3 regions of the Fusobacterium massiliense genome follow, and region 2 is predicted to be linked to each of the others. Evidence: riboswitches for the same ligand, from Rfam matches in the RefSeq annotation. Region 2 holds a riboswitch; each other region holds the start of a gene.
The links. A riboswitch is a leader RNA that binds a small molecule or an ion and turns the genes downstream of it on or off. The one in region 2 is predicted to bind S-adenosylmethionine.
Positions count from the first base shown of each region.

Region 1: linked by a shared signal. The riboswitch ahead of metK (methionine adenosyltransferase) and the one ahead of BQ2505_RS05620 (methionine ABC transporter ATP-binding protein) in region 2 are both predicted to bind S-adenosylmethionine.
Region 3: linked by a shared signal. The riboswitch ahead of metF (methylenetetrahydrofolate reductase [NAD(P)H]) and the one ahead of BQ2505_RS05620 (methionine ABC transporter ATP-binding protein) in region 2 are both predicted to bind S-adenosylmethionine.

Region 1 is NZ_LT608325.1:8,267-12,597, reverse strand. Features, by position in the region: gene BQ2505_RS01205 (ABC transporter ATP-binding protein) at 1-416, opposite strand, end outside; gene metK (methionine adenosyltransferase) at 887-2,041, opposite strand; SAM riboswitch class I at 2,223-2,320, opposite strand; gene BQ2505_RS01195 (WYL domain-containing protein) at 2,454-3,299, shown strand; gene BQ2505_RS01190 (dicarboxylate/amino acid:cation symporter) at 3,481-4,331, opposite strand, start outside.
Region 2 is NZ_LT608327.1:247,186-251,516, forward strand. Features, by position in the region: gene BQ2505_RS05610 (YhdT family protein) at 152-460, shown strand; gene panF (sodium/pantothenate symporter) at 463-1,914, shown strand; SAM riboswitch class I at 2,005-2,090, shown strand; gene BQ2505_RS05620 (methionine ABC transporter ATP-binding protein) at 2,289-3,296, shown strand; gene BQ2505_RS05625 (methionine ABC transporter permease) at 3,286-3,987, shown strand; gene BQ2505_RS05630 (MetQ/NlpA family ABC transporter substrate-binding protein) at 4,004-4,331, shown strand, end outside.
Region 3 is NZ_LT608324.1:16,165-20,495, reverse strand. Features, by position in the region: gene groL (chaperonin GroEL) at 1-1,390, opposite strand, end outside; gene BQ2505_RS00115 (co-chaperone GroES) at 1,403-1,678, opposite strand; SAM riboswitch class I at 1,864-1,948, shown strand; gene metF (methylenetetrahydrofolate reductase [NAD(P)H]) at 2,117-2,983, shown strand; gene BQ2505_RS00105 (homocysteine S-methyltransferase family protein) at 3,050-4,331, shown strand, end outside.

The DNA of each region.
Region 1 (4,331 bases), on a different contig from region 2:
ATAGGACTAGGCAATATCATTTGTAGGAAAGATGCTATCAATTGTTGAGCATTACTATTATCGTTTGCCACTCTTGTTACTAGAGAAGCTACTCCAAATTCACTAACTTGATCTAAAGTTAATGTTTCTATATTTTTAAGCATAGTTTTTCTATTCTTTTTTGAAAATCCTGTTGCAAATATTGCAACAAAATAGTTTGCTATAATTCCTGATAAAGTTCCAAAAACCAATATAGCTATCATTTTTATACTTATCGAATATACTTCTTCAATATTTTTTTGCATAATTCCATTATTTATCATATTTGAAATCTGAAATGGAATAGCTAAAGTTGCAAGTGTATTAAAAATTAAAAATATAATTGCAACCATTAAAATACCAAGATTCTCTTTTATATAAATTCTTAATATTTTCATAAATCCCCCTCTATATAAATAAAGTCCCTTGATAGCCATATGTTTTTTTAGTAGCTCTTTCAAGCAATACGGATATCAGGGATTAATTTTAGTTTTTTTATGCTTTCTTGTATATAAAAAATTTTTCTTACTTTGACCATTCGGTCATTTGAAATTATATTATCATACAATATTATTTATGTCAAGTTTTATATTTACAAAACCTATTCTTTTCATTCTAATAAATCAATTTTTTTACAATTTATACTTTCTATTATTAACCATTTTTTACATAAATAAAGTCTATGATATCCGTATTAGTTCAAAGAACCTGTATTTATTGAGACTTATACGGCTGTCAAGAGACTAATTTTTGATATTTAATTTTATCTCTTTTCTATAAAATAAAAAAATAGTGTCTCAAAACTTTTTAATAATTTATCAACACTATTTTTTATTTTAGTATAATTTTTAATATATTTTTTTGAAAACTATTTATTACTTACAATTTTTTTTAATTCTTCGACTTTATTTAATCTTTCCCAAGGAATATCTATATCAGTTCTTCCAATATGACCAAAAGCTGCTAAATCTTGATACTTAAATTTATTTTCTCTAAGTTCTAAAGATTTTTCTATTCCTCTTGGTGATAAATCAAAAACTTTTGCAACAGCTTCTGAAATTACATCTTCCGAAACAGTTGAAGTCCCAAATGTTTCAACTTTTATTGACACCGGATGAGCAACTCCTATTGCATAAGAAAGTTGTAACTCACACTTATCTGCAAGACCAGCTGCAACTATATTTTTTGCAACCCATCTGGCAGCATAAGCTGCTGATCTATCTACTTTAGATGGATCTTTTCCTGAAAAAGCTCCTCCACCATGTCTAAAATATCCACCATAAGTATCAACTATAATTTTTCTTCCTGTAAGACCAGTATCTCCATGAGGTCCACCTATAACAAATCTTCCTGTTGGGTTAATATAGTATTTTATATTTTCAGAACTTAAATTATATTTTTCTAAAACTGGTTTTACAACTTTTTCAATAACTGTTTCTTTTATTTCAACATTACTAACATTTTCATCATGTTGTACAGAAACCACTATAGAGTCTACATGATCAACTTTTCCATTTTCATCATATGCTAAAGTTACTTGAGATTTTTGATCCGGTCTAGCCCATTTAATTTCCCCATCTCTCATCATTTTAGTTAATCTTACTAAAATTTCTCTTGAAAGAACTAAAGCTAAAGGCATAAGCTCTTCAGTTTCTCTTACTGCTCCTCCAAACATAATTCCTTGGTCTCCAGCTCCTCCAATGTCAACTCCCATAGCAATATCTGGTGATTGTGAATGGATACTATTTAAAACTCCACAATCTGCATCAAAACCCATTCCTGTTCTATATCCTATTTCTCTAATTTTATTTCTAACTATATCTTGAACATCTATGTATGTACTTGTTGTAATTTCCCCTCCTACTATTACTTGTCCTGTTGTACAAAAAACTTCACAAGCAACTCTTGAATTTGGGTCATCTTTTAAACAAGCATCTAATATTGCATCTGATATTTGATCAGATACTTTATCTGGGTGACCAGGTGAAACAAATTCAGATGTAAAATATGTAAATTTTTTCATATATCCTCCTAACTTTTTATACAAGTAAACAACATCTCTTGACAGCTGTATGAATTCTACGAGCTTAGAAAACACAGGCTCTTCAAACTAATACGAATATCAGAGACTATTAATTATTAAATTTATACTTTCCTATGTAATAACAAAAAAATCTCTATCTTGAAAGATAGAGAATTAAAATACATTATCTCTTCTTCCATCTAAACAGGAATTAGCACCACACTTATGCAGGTTGCTGAGATATCTTTGGGCCTGTCCCTCAATCTCTCTTGATGGTTTTCTACTCATAATAATATCATTTTTTATTAAAAAAGTCAAAATTTTTTTATATTTTTTACTTTATATGTATATTGAAATCTTATGATTAATAAGGTATAATGACAAAATACAATTTTAATTTTAGGAGGTTCAAATGAAAAAGATTAGAGTTACTATTCCTGAAGATATTTGGGATATTATAAAAATCGATCAAGAAGATTATGGAATGAATAACAATAAATTCTGTAACTATATCCTAGAAAAATTAAAATTTAATAAAAAAATTGAAACAGAAAATCTTCTTCAATCTCAAGGTAGAACATATAAAAAAATTATTCAATTTGATTTGAATGTTAGTAATAAAGAAATATACTACGATATTTTAAAAACCAATGGTGTTGAAATAGAAGCTGAATACTTTAGAGAATTATTTGAAATTTATTGTGCAAAATTTAAATATCAAAGAGAACTTTTTATCTACGAGGATAGACTAAAAACTATTTTAGATGCTATAAAATCTGAAAATAAAATAAAAATAAAAAATTTTTCTAAAATTTTAGATGTTGAACCTATTTTTATACGTAGAGAAGCTAACGGAAATGAAAATTTTCTATTTTGCTATGTTGATAATCTAAGTTCTTATCAAAATTATAAGCTAAAAGAAACTGAAGTAATCTCCATTCTACCTGATAAAATTAAAAAGAGAGATAAAAAACTAATTGAAAATTTAAGAAAGAAATATGATCCTTTCTCTGCTAACACTGAAATAATAAAAGTTAAACTAACTTCTATTGGAGATAGCCTACTAAAAACCTTTACAGAATATAGACCTAAACTCATTAAAAAAGAAGGAACTATTTATTCTTTTGAAGCTTCAAAAGAGCAAGCTAAAATTTATTTTGCTGGTTTTTTAAAAGAAGTTGAAATTTTAGAACCTTTATCTCTAAGAGAAGACATAAAAAATGAGTATTTAGAAGCTATAAAAAATTATAACAGATAAAATATCTTGATATCTGTATAACTTTTACAATTTCAATAAACACGGACTCTTCGAACTAATACGGACGTCAGAGACTAACTTTTATTATTTAATTTTATACTTTCCTTATAAATAAAAAATGGAACTGCAATACACAGTCCCATTTTTTATATCAAACCAACCTTAATAACCTATATTTTTACTATGCTGTTTTATTTTTTTTAATATACCTCTTATAAAACTCATCAACATAAATTGCTATTGCATTATCTCCAGAAACATTTATAGCAGTTCCAAAACTATCTTGAGTTATATATAAAGCTATTAGAAGTGAACCTAGAGGTCCATCTGCATTTATACCTATTAGGAATAAGAAAGGCAATGCACTCATAACCGCTCCACCCGGTGCTCCTGGTGCTGCAACCATAGCTATTCCAAGCATACATATAAATGGGAACATTATTGACAATGAATGAGGCATTCCATTTAATAACAACACTCCCATTATACAACTTGTCAATGTTATCATACTTCCTGATAAATGGATAGTAGCACATAAAGGTACAACAAAATCTACTATTTCAGGAGTAGTTCCATTTTTTAAACCAGATTGAATGTTTACAGGAATAGTTGCCGCTGATGATTGAGTCCCTACTGCTGTAAAATATGCGGGTATTTGGTTTTTTATTAAAGTGAATGGATTTTTCTTTGAAACTCCACCTGCAATTGAGAACATCACAAGCATGTAGATATAGTGCATAGCAAATATACATAAATATATCTTTATGAAAACTGAAATTACAGTAAACACTTCACCTAAATATGACATTTCACTGAATATTCCTAAAATATGATATGGTAACAATGGAATTACAAATCCTGCTAATATCATAGTTATTACTTCTTCATATTCATTAAATAAATTAAATGTTACTTCGCCTTTTCCTTTAGTTCTCATAAAACTAATTGTTATTCCCATCATAAAGGCAAATACTATTGCTGCAGTTACATCTATAGGAGCTTTTAATGGTATTGTAAAATAAGGTGCTATTT
Region 2 (4,331 bases):
AGCCAATCAAAATATTGTATAATAAAAAAACAAAATATAGACTTATAAAATTCTTAATAACTATAATAATTCGTAAAAAAAAATCATATAATTCTTCTAGTTTTAAATTATACGATATTAAATTATGATATTTTTGGAGGTAATAAAAAAAATGAAGGAAAACTCTAAGAAAAGAGAAATTTCTAAACAAATTAATAAAGAGGTTATAGTAACATTAGTTCTTTATCTAATCTATTTTTTGTGGTGGTATTACTTTGCTTATGAATTTTCTACAGATAATGTTGAAGACTATAAGTATATTTTAGGACTTCCTGAATGGTTTTTTTATTCTTGTGTTGTAGGTTTAGTCCTTATCAATTTTTTAGTTTTTCTTGCTATAAAATTCTTTTTTAAAGAAATAGATCTTGATGAATTTGAAAAAAATGAAGAAACAAATCAAAATAATAAGGAGAACAAATAAAAATGAATAACTTTTTAATATTAGTACCAATAGTAATTTATTTGTTGGCTATGTTGTATATTGCATATAAAGTAAGCGAGATAAAAAATAATGCTAAAAGTTTTACGGCAGAATATTTTATTGGAAATAGATCTTTAGGTGGTTTTGTTTTAGCAATGACAATAGTTGCAACCTATATAGGAGCTAGTTCATTTATCGGAGGTCCTGGAATTGCATATAAATTAGGACTTGGTTGGGTATTACTTGCCTGCATACAAGTACCAACAGCTTTTTTTACTTTAGGAATATTAGGAAAAAAGATGTCTATCATATCTAGAAAAATAAATGCTATAACGGTTTTTGATATTTTAAAAGCTAGATATAATAGTAATTTTTTAAATATACTCTCATCAATAATACTTGTTATGTTTTTTATAGGAGCTATGGTTGCACAATTTATTGGTGGAGCAAGACTATTTGAAACAGTTACAGGGTTACCATATATTACAGGTCTTATAATTTTTTCAACAGTTGTAATAATTTATACAACATTTGGTGGATTTAGAGCAGTTACAATAACAGATGCAATTCAAGCTGTTGTAATGTTTTTAGCAACATTAGTTTTATTCATAGTAATTTTAAAAAATGGACATGGTATGCAAAATATAATGCTAAAAATAAAAGAAATTGACCCTAATTTATTAAGACCTGATTCTGGTGGAAATATAGCTAAACCTTTTATAATGTCATTTTGGGTTCTAGTAGGTATAGCTATTTTAGGTTTACCAGTTACAACCGTTAGATGCATGGCTTTTAAAGATAGTAAAGCAATGCATAATGCTATGATAATAGGTACTTCATTAGTTGGAATATTAATTTTAGGTATGCATTTGGTTGGAGTAATGGGAAGAGCAGTTATAACAGATTTAACAGATGCAGATAAAATTATACCAATATTAGCTCTAAAAAATTTACACCCATTATTAGCAGGAGTTTTTATTGGAGGTCCTTTAGCAGCAATAATGTCATCAGTTGATTCTGTTCTTATACTATCATCTTCAACTTTAATCAAGGATATGTATATAGGATATTTTGATAAAACAGCAAGTGAAAAGAAAATAAAGAAAATATCTATGATTACATCATTAGTAATAGGAATTTTAGTATTTATTTTATCAGCTAAACCACTTAGTTTAATTGTTTGGATCAATTTATTTTCATTATCTGGACAAGAAATAGTATTTTTACTTCCTTTGATATTTGGGTTATACTGGAAAAGAGCTAACTCAACAGGAGCTATAATTTCTATATTAGGAGGAATTCCAGCTTATTTATTTTTAGAAATAACAAAGATAAAAGTTTTTGGACTTCATAATATAGTTCCATCTTTAGTAGTTGCTTTTGTATTATTTGTTATAGGTTCATATCTTGGAAAAAAAGATGATGAAAAAACATTAGAAATATTTTTTGAATAATAAAAACTAATAAAAAAAATTAAAAAAAATTATTGACAAAAAAACTAGAATATTATATACTTACACAAACAATCAAAATTGATGTGTGAATAACCATCCAGAGAAACTGAGGGACTGGCCCTGTGATGTTTCAGCAACCTACTTTATGTGTGGTGCTAATTCCAGAGAGATGGAGAGGCTATATATTTTTAAATACCAATCCATACTCTCAAAAGGGTATGGATTTTTTATTTATTTATTTATAGGAAAGTATAAAATTAAATAAAGAAAATTAGTCTCTGACGTCCGTATTAGTTCGAAGAGCCTATGTTCATTGAGCTCGTAGAACTCATACGGCTGTCAAGAGACTTTAATTTATAGCAGAGGGAGGAAAAATGATAGTACTTGAAAATGTGAACAAGGTCTATCCAAATGGCTTACATGCTGTTAAAGATGTAAGTTTAAAAGTTAAAGAAGGAGATATTTTTGGAATAATCGGTCTGAGTGGTGCTGGTAAATCTTCTCTTATAAGACTTATAAACAGATTGGAAGAACCTACAAGTGGAAAAATAATTATTAATGATCAAGATATTTTGAGCCTTAATAAAAGCCAACTTTTAGAAAGAAGAAAAAAAATAGGAATGATATTTCAACATTTCAACCTTTTATCTTCAAGAACAGTTGAAGAAAATGTAGCTTTTTCTCTTGAAATTGCTAATTGGAATAAAAAAGAAATAAAAAGTAGAGTAGCAGAGTTATTAGAAATTGTTGGTTTGAGTGATAAGGCAAAATACTATCCTAGTCAATTAAGTGGAGGACAAAAACAAAGAGTTTCCATAGCAAGAGCTTTGGCAAATAATCCAGATATACTATTATCTGATGAAGCAACTTCAGCATTAGATCCAAAGACAACAAAATCTATATTGGAGCTTATAAAAGAAATACAACAAAAATTTTCTTTAACAGTGCTTATGATAACACATCAAATGGAAGTTGTTAAGGAAGTTTGTAATAAGGTAGCTATAATGTCAGATGGAAGGATTATTGAAGAAGGTAATGTTCATCATATATTTACTGAGCCAAAAACAGATGTAGCTAAAGAATTAATTTCATATGTACATCAACAATCAGATACAGAAATTAATTATATGCATAATAAGGGTAGAAATATAGTTAAAGTTAAATTTATTGGAAGTACAGCAAATGAACCTATAATTTCTAAAGTTATAAAAGAATGCGGAATAGATGTAAGTATTTTAGGAGGCTCTATAGATAAGCTTTCAACAATGAATATAGGACATTTATATCTTGAGTTAAATGGAGAACTAGAGGCACAAGAAAAAGCTATAGAGCTTATGAGAAATATGGATACAATAGTAGAGGTGATATATAATGGAGATTAGTGCTATACTTGAACCCTTGTTTGAAAATGTAGAGAATCCAATAATAAGTATGTTGGTTATATCTACTGTAGAAACATTGTATATGGTTTTATTTTCAACATTATTTTCATTGATATTAGGGTTTCCTTTAGGAGTTTTACTTTTGGTAACTAAACCTGGAAATATTTATGAAATGAAAAAATTTAATGCAATTTTAGAAGTTGTAATAAATGCTTTAAGATCTTTTCCATTTATTATCTTGATGATATTGTTATTTCCTTTATCAAGATTTGTAGTGGGAACAACTATCGGATCTACAGCAGCAATAGTGCCACTATCTATTGGAGCAGCTCCATTTGTTGCTAGAATTGTTGAAGGGGCATTATTAGAAGTTGATCCAGGTCTTGTAGAAGCAAGTCAAAGTATGGGAGCAAATAATAAAACAATAATATTTAAAGTTATGCTTCCAGAATGTTATCCTACTCTTATTCATGGAATAACAGTTACAATAATTAGCTTAATAGGTTATTCAGCTATGGCAGGAACTATAGGAGCAGGAGGACTTGGAGACTTAGCTATAAGATTTGGATATTTAAGATTTAAATTAGATATTATGGTATATTCAATAATTATTATCATAATACTTGTTCAAATCATACAATCAGTTGGTAATTTTATTGTACATAGAAGACAGAAAAAACTAGGAAAATAAAATAGGAGGTAAAAATATGTCTAAAAAATTTGTAAAATTATTCGGAAACATTGGTGCATTTTTATTATTATCTGTGGGAGCATTTGCTGGAACTTTAAAAGTTGGAGCAACACCAGTTCCACATGCAGAACTTTTAAATTTAGTGAAAGCTGATTTAAAGAAAGAAGGAGTAGATTTAAAAATAGTTGAATTTACAGATTATGTAACTCCAAACTTAGCATTATCAGATAAAGAAATTGATGTTAACTTCTTCCAACACAAACCTTATTTAGATAAGTTTGTTGAAGAAAGAAAATTAAATTTAGTTTCATTAGGTAATGTTCATGTTGAACCAATTGGGTTAT
Region 3 (4,331 bases), on a different contig from region 2:
CTAATACTACCCCACCATTAAGTCCAGAATTTTCAGCAATTTGTTTAATAGGAGCTTCAAGTGCTTTCTTAACAATTTCAATTCCCATAGCAATTTCACCTGTTTCAGAAAATTCTTTCATTGAATCAATTATATCAAGAAGTATAGTTCCTCCACCTGAAACAATTCCTTCTTCAACAGCTGCTCTTGTTGCATTTAGAGCATCTTCTATTCTTAATTTTCTTTCTTTCATTTCAACTTCAGTAGCAGCCCCAACTTTTATTACAGCTACTCCACCAGCCAATTTAGCAAGTCTTTCTTGTAATTTTTCTTTATCGTATTCAGATGTAGTTTCTTCTATTTGAGATTTAATAGAATTAGCTCTAGCTAAAATTTCATTTTGTTGTCCAGCACCATCAACTATAACAGTTAAATCTTTTGTAACTTTTACTGTTTTAGCTTTTCCTAATTGTTCAACACTAGCTTCTTCCAGTTTCATACCTTTTTCTTCAGAAATAACTTCTCCACCAGTTAAAATAGCAATATCTTCTAAGATAGCTTTTCTTCTATCACCGAATGCTGGAGCTTTAACTGCAACAACATTTAAAGTTCCTCTCAATTTATTAATAACTAAAGTTGTTAGAGCTTCTCCTTCTATATCATCTGCAATTATTAGAACAGGTCTAGACATTTGCACTGTTTGTTCCAGTAATGGTAGTAACTCTTTCATAGATGAAACTTTTTTATCAGTTAAAAGTATAAAAGGATTCTCAAGTTCAGCAGTCATTCTTTCACTATCTGTTACCATATAAGGAGATACATATCCTTTATCAAATTGCATTCCTTCTACAACTTCTAAAGTAGTTTCTAAAGATTTTGCTTCTTCTACTGTAATAACTCCAGTTTCACCAACTTTTTCCATAGCTTGTGCTATAAGTTTTCCTATTTCTTCATCACCAGCCGAAATAGAGGCAACTTGTGATATTTCTTCATTTGATTCTATTTTTTTTGCTTTTTGTTTTAAAATTTCAATAGCTTCTCTAGTTGCAAGTTCAATTCCTTTTTTTAAGAATATTGGATTGGCTCCAGCACTTAACATTTTTAGTCCCTCTTTTACAATGGCTTGTGCTAGAATGGTAGCTGTGGTAGTTCCATCTCCCGCAACATCATTAGATTTTATTGCAACTTCTTTTACAAGAGCAGCACCCATATTTTCAAAAGGATCTTCAAGTTCAATTTCTTTTGCAATAGTAACTCCATCATTTGTTATTAATGGAGCACCATAAGTTTTTTCTAAAACAACATTTCTTCCTCTTGGACCTAATGTAACTTTTACTGCATCAGCAAGAGTATTAACTCCTATTTCTAATTTTTTTCTAGCTTCATCATTAAAATTTATAATTTTTGACATTTTTCCTCCTTATTATTCAGAAATAGCTAATATATCTTCTGCATTTATAATAATATATTTTTCATCATCTTCTTTTATTTCATAGCCAATATTTTTAGGACATATAACGGTTGCCCCAACTTTTATATCTGCTAAACTTTCTCCTTTTCCTATTGCTAATACTTCGGCATAAAAAATTTGGTTATCTGAATTTAAATTCTTACTAGCTAATATAATTCCACTTTTTGTTTTTTCTTCTTTTTTGATAGCTTTAATTACCACTCTTTCTCCTAAAGGTCTGATATTCATAATTTCCTCCTTTTTATTAGCACTTATATTAATAGAGTGCTAATTTTTATAAAATAATAATATTATATATTTAATGTTTTGTCAATAGGAAAAGATTTAGATTTTTCTAAATTAAAATAAAAAAATTATTGTAATTTAGAATTGACAAATTAAAAAAAATAGTGTATTATTTTTCCTAATAAAAAAAACCATAAAGAGAGACGGAGGGACAGGCCCAGTGAAGTCTCAGCAACCTGCAAAAGTGTGGTGCTAATGCCTGATCGATGGAGGAATAATTAAAAGTTTCCTAAGTCGTAAGGCTTAGGTTTTTTATTATATATAAAAGTATGAAAATAAATAATGATACTTAGTTTCTGACATCCGTATTAGTTTGAAGAGCTTTTAATTATTTATTTAGGGTTATAAGATATTGTTTTTAGTTTTAGATTGGGGGTAATTATGAAAATTGGAGATATTTTTAAGAATAAAGTTTTAACAACATCGTTTGAGGTTTTTCCACCAAATGATAAAGTAGGATTAGATCAGGTTTATAATTGTTTAGATATATTAACATTAGAAAATCCTGATTTTATAAGTGTTACATACGGAGCTGGTGGAAATACTAAAGGAAGAACCGTTGAAATAGCAGAGAGAATAAAAAGTCAGAACAATGTTGAATCATTAGCTCATTTTACTTGTATAGGTTCTAAAAAAGAAGAAATAGATAGAGTTTTAAATGAGTTAGAAAAAAATAATATAGAAAATATTTTAGCTTTAAGGGGGGATTACCCAATTGATAGGGATTTAGAGCCTGGAGATTTTAATTATGCTAAAGATTTAATAAAATATATTCGTGAAAAAAAGGGAGATAAATTCTCTATAGGTGCAGCATATTATGTTGAAGGTCATAGAGAAACTAATGATTTATTAGATTTGTTTCATTTAAAAGAAAAAGTTGATACAGGTGTAGATTTTTTAATTTCACAAATTTTCTTAGATAATGAATTTTTTTATAGCTTTAGAGATAAACTAGAAAAATTACAAATAGATAAGCCTTTAGTAGCTGGAATTATGCCAGTAACAAATGCAAAACAAATAAAGAAAATAACTTCACTTTGTTCTTGTACTATACCTAAGAAATTTTTAAAAATTTTAGAAAAATATGAAGATAATCCAGCTGCACTTAAAGAAGCAGGACTTGCTTATGCAATAGAACAAATAATAGACTTGGTTGCTTCTGATATAAATGGTATACATATTTATACAATGAATAAACCAGAAACTGCAAAAAAAATTATAGATGCAACAGGAATAATTAGAAAATAGTTCATTAGTGAATAGATTTTTTAATAAAATATAGAAGAATTGATTGAAATAGAAATGAGGAAAATAATGTTTGAATTTGAAAAAGAATTAAGGGAAAGAATATTGGTATTAGATGGGGCAATGGGAACTGTTTTACAAAAATATGAATTAAGTGCAGAGGATTTTAATGGTGCCAAAGGTTGTTATGAAATTTTAAATGAAACAAGACCAGATATTATTTTAGAAGTTCATAAAAAATATATAGAAGCTGGAGCAGATATTATCGAAACCAATAGTTTTAACTGTAATGCTATTTCACTTAAAGATTATCATTTAGAAGATAAAGTATATGAACTAGCTAAAAAATCTGCTGAAATCGCTAAAGAAGCGGTTATTCAAAGTGGAAAAAAAGTCTATGTTTTTGGTTCAATAGGTCCTACAAATAAGAGTTTATCATTTCCTGTAGGAGACATACCTTATAAAAGAGCTGTTAGTTTTGATGAAATGAAAGAAGTTATTAAAGTTCAAACGGCAGGTCTTATTGATGGTGGAGTTGATGGAATATTACTGGAAACTATATTTGATGGGCTTACTGCAAAAGCTGCTTTACTTGGTGTTGAAGAAGTTTTTGAAGAAAAAAATATAAAACTTCCAATTTCAATATCAGCCACTGTTAATAGACAAGGTAAATTGCTTACAGGTCAAAGCATGGATTCTCTTATAACCAGTTTAGATAGAGATTCCGTTGTTTCTTTTGGTTTTAACTGTTCTTTCGGAGCAAAAGATTTAGTTCCTTTGGTTATTAAAATGAAGGAAAAAACAACAAAGTTTATTTCTTTACATGCTAATGCTGGTCTTCCTAATCAAAATGGTGATTATGTTGAGACAGCTCAAAAGATGAGAGATGACTTATTTCCACTTATAGAAAATCAAGCTATAAATATTTTGGGTGGTTGTTGTGGAACAGCTTACGATCATATAAAAGCAATTTCTGAATTAGTTAAAGGTCAAAAAGCAAGAATTTTACCAGAAGTAAGTTTGTTGGAAGACTGTCTTTCAGGTAATGAAACATATAATTTTAAAGATAAGTTTACTTGTGTTGGAGAAAGAAATAATATATCAGGTTCTAAATTATTTAGAACAATGATAGAAGAGCATAATTACCTAAAAGCTTTAGAGGTCGCTAGACAACAAATTGATGCCGGTGCAAAAGTTTTAGATATAAATGTAGATGATGGAATATTAGATTCTGTTGAGGAGATGAAAAATTTCCTAAGGGTTTTACAAAATGATAGTTTTATTGCAAAAGTGCCTATTATGATAGATTCATCAGATTTTTCAGTTATTGAAGAAGGGCTTAAAAATACCT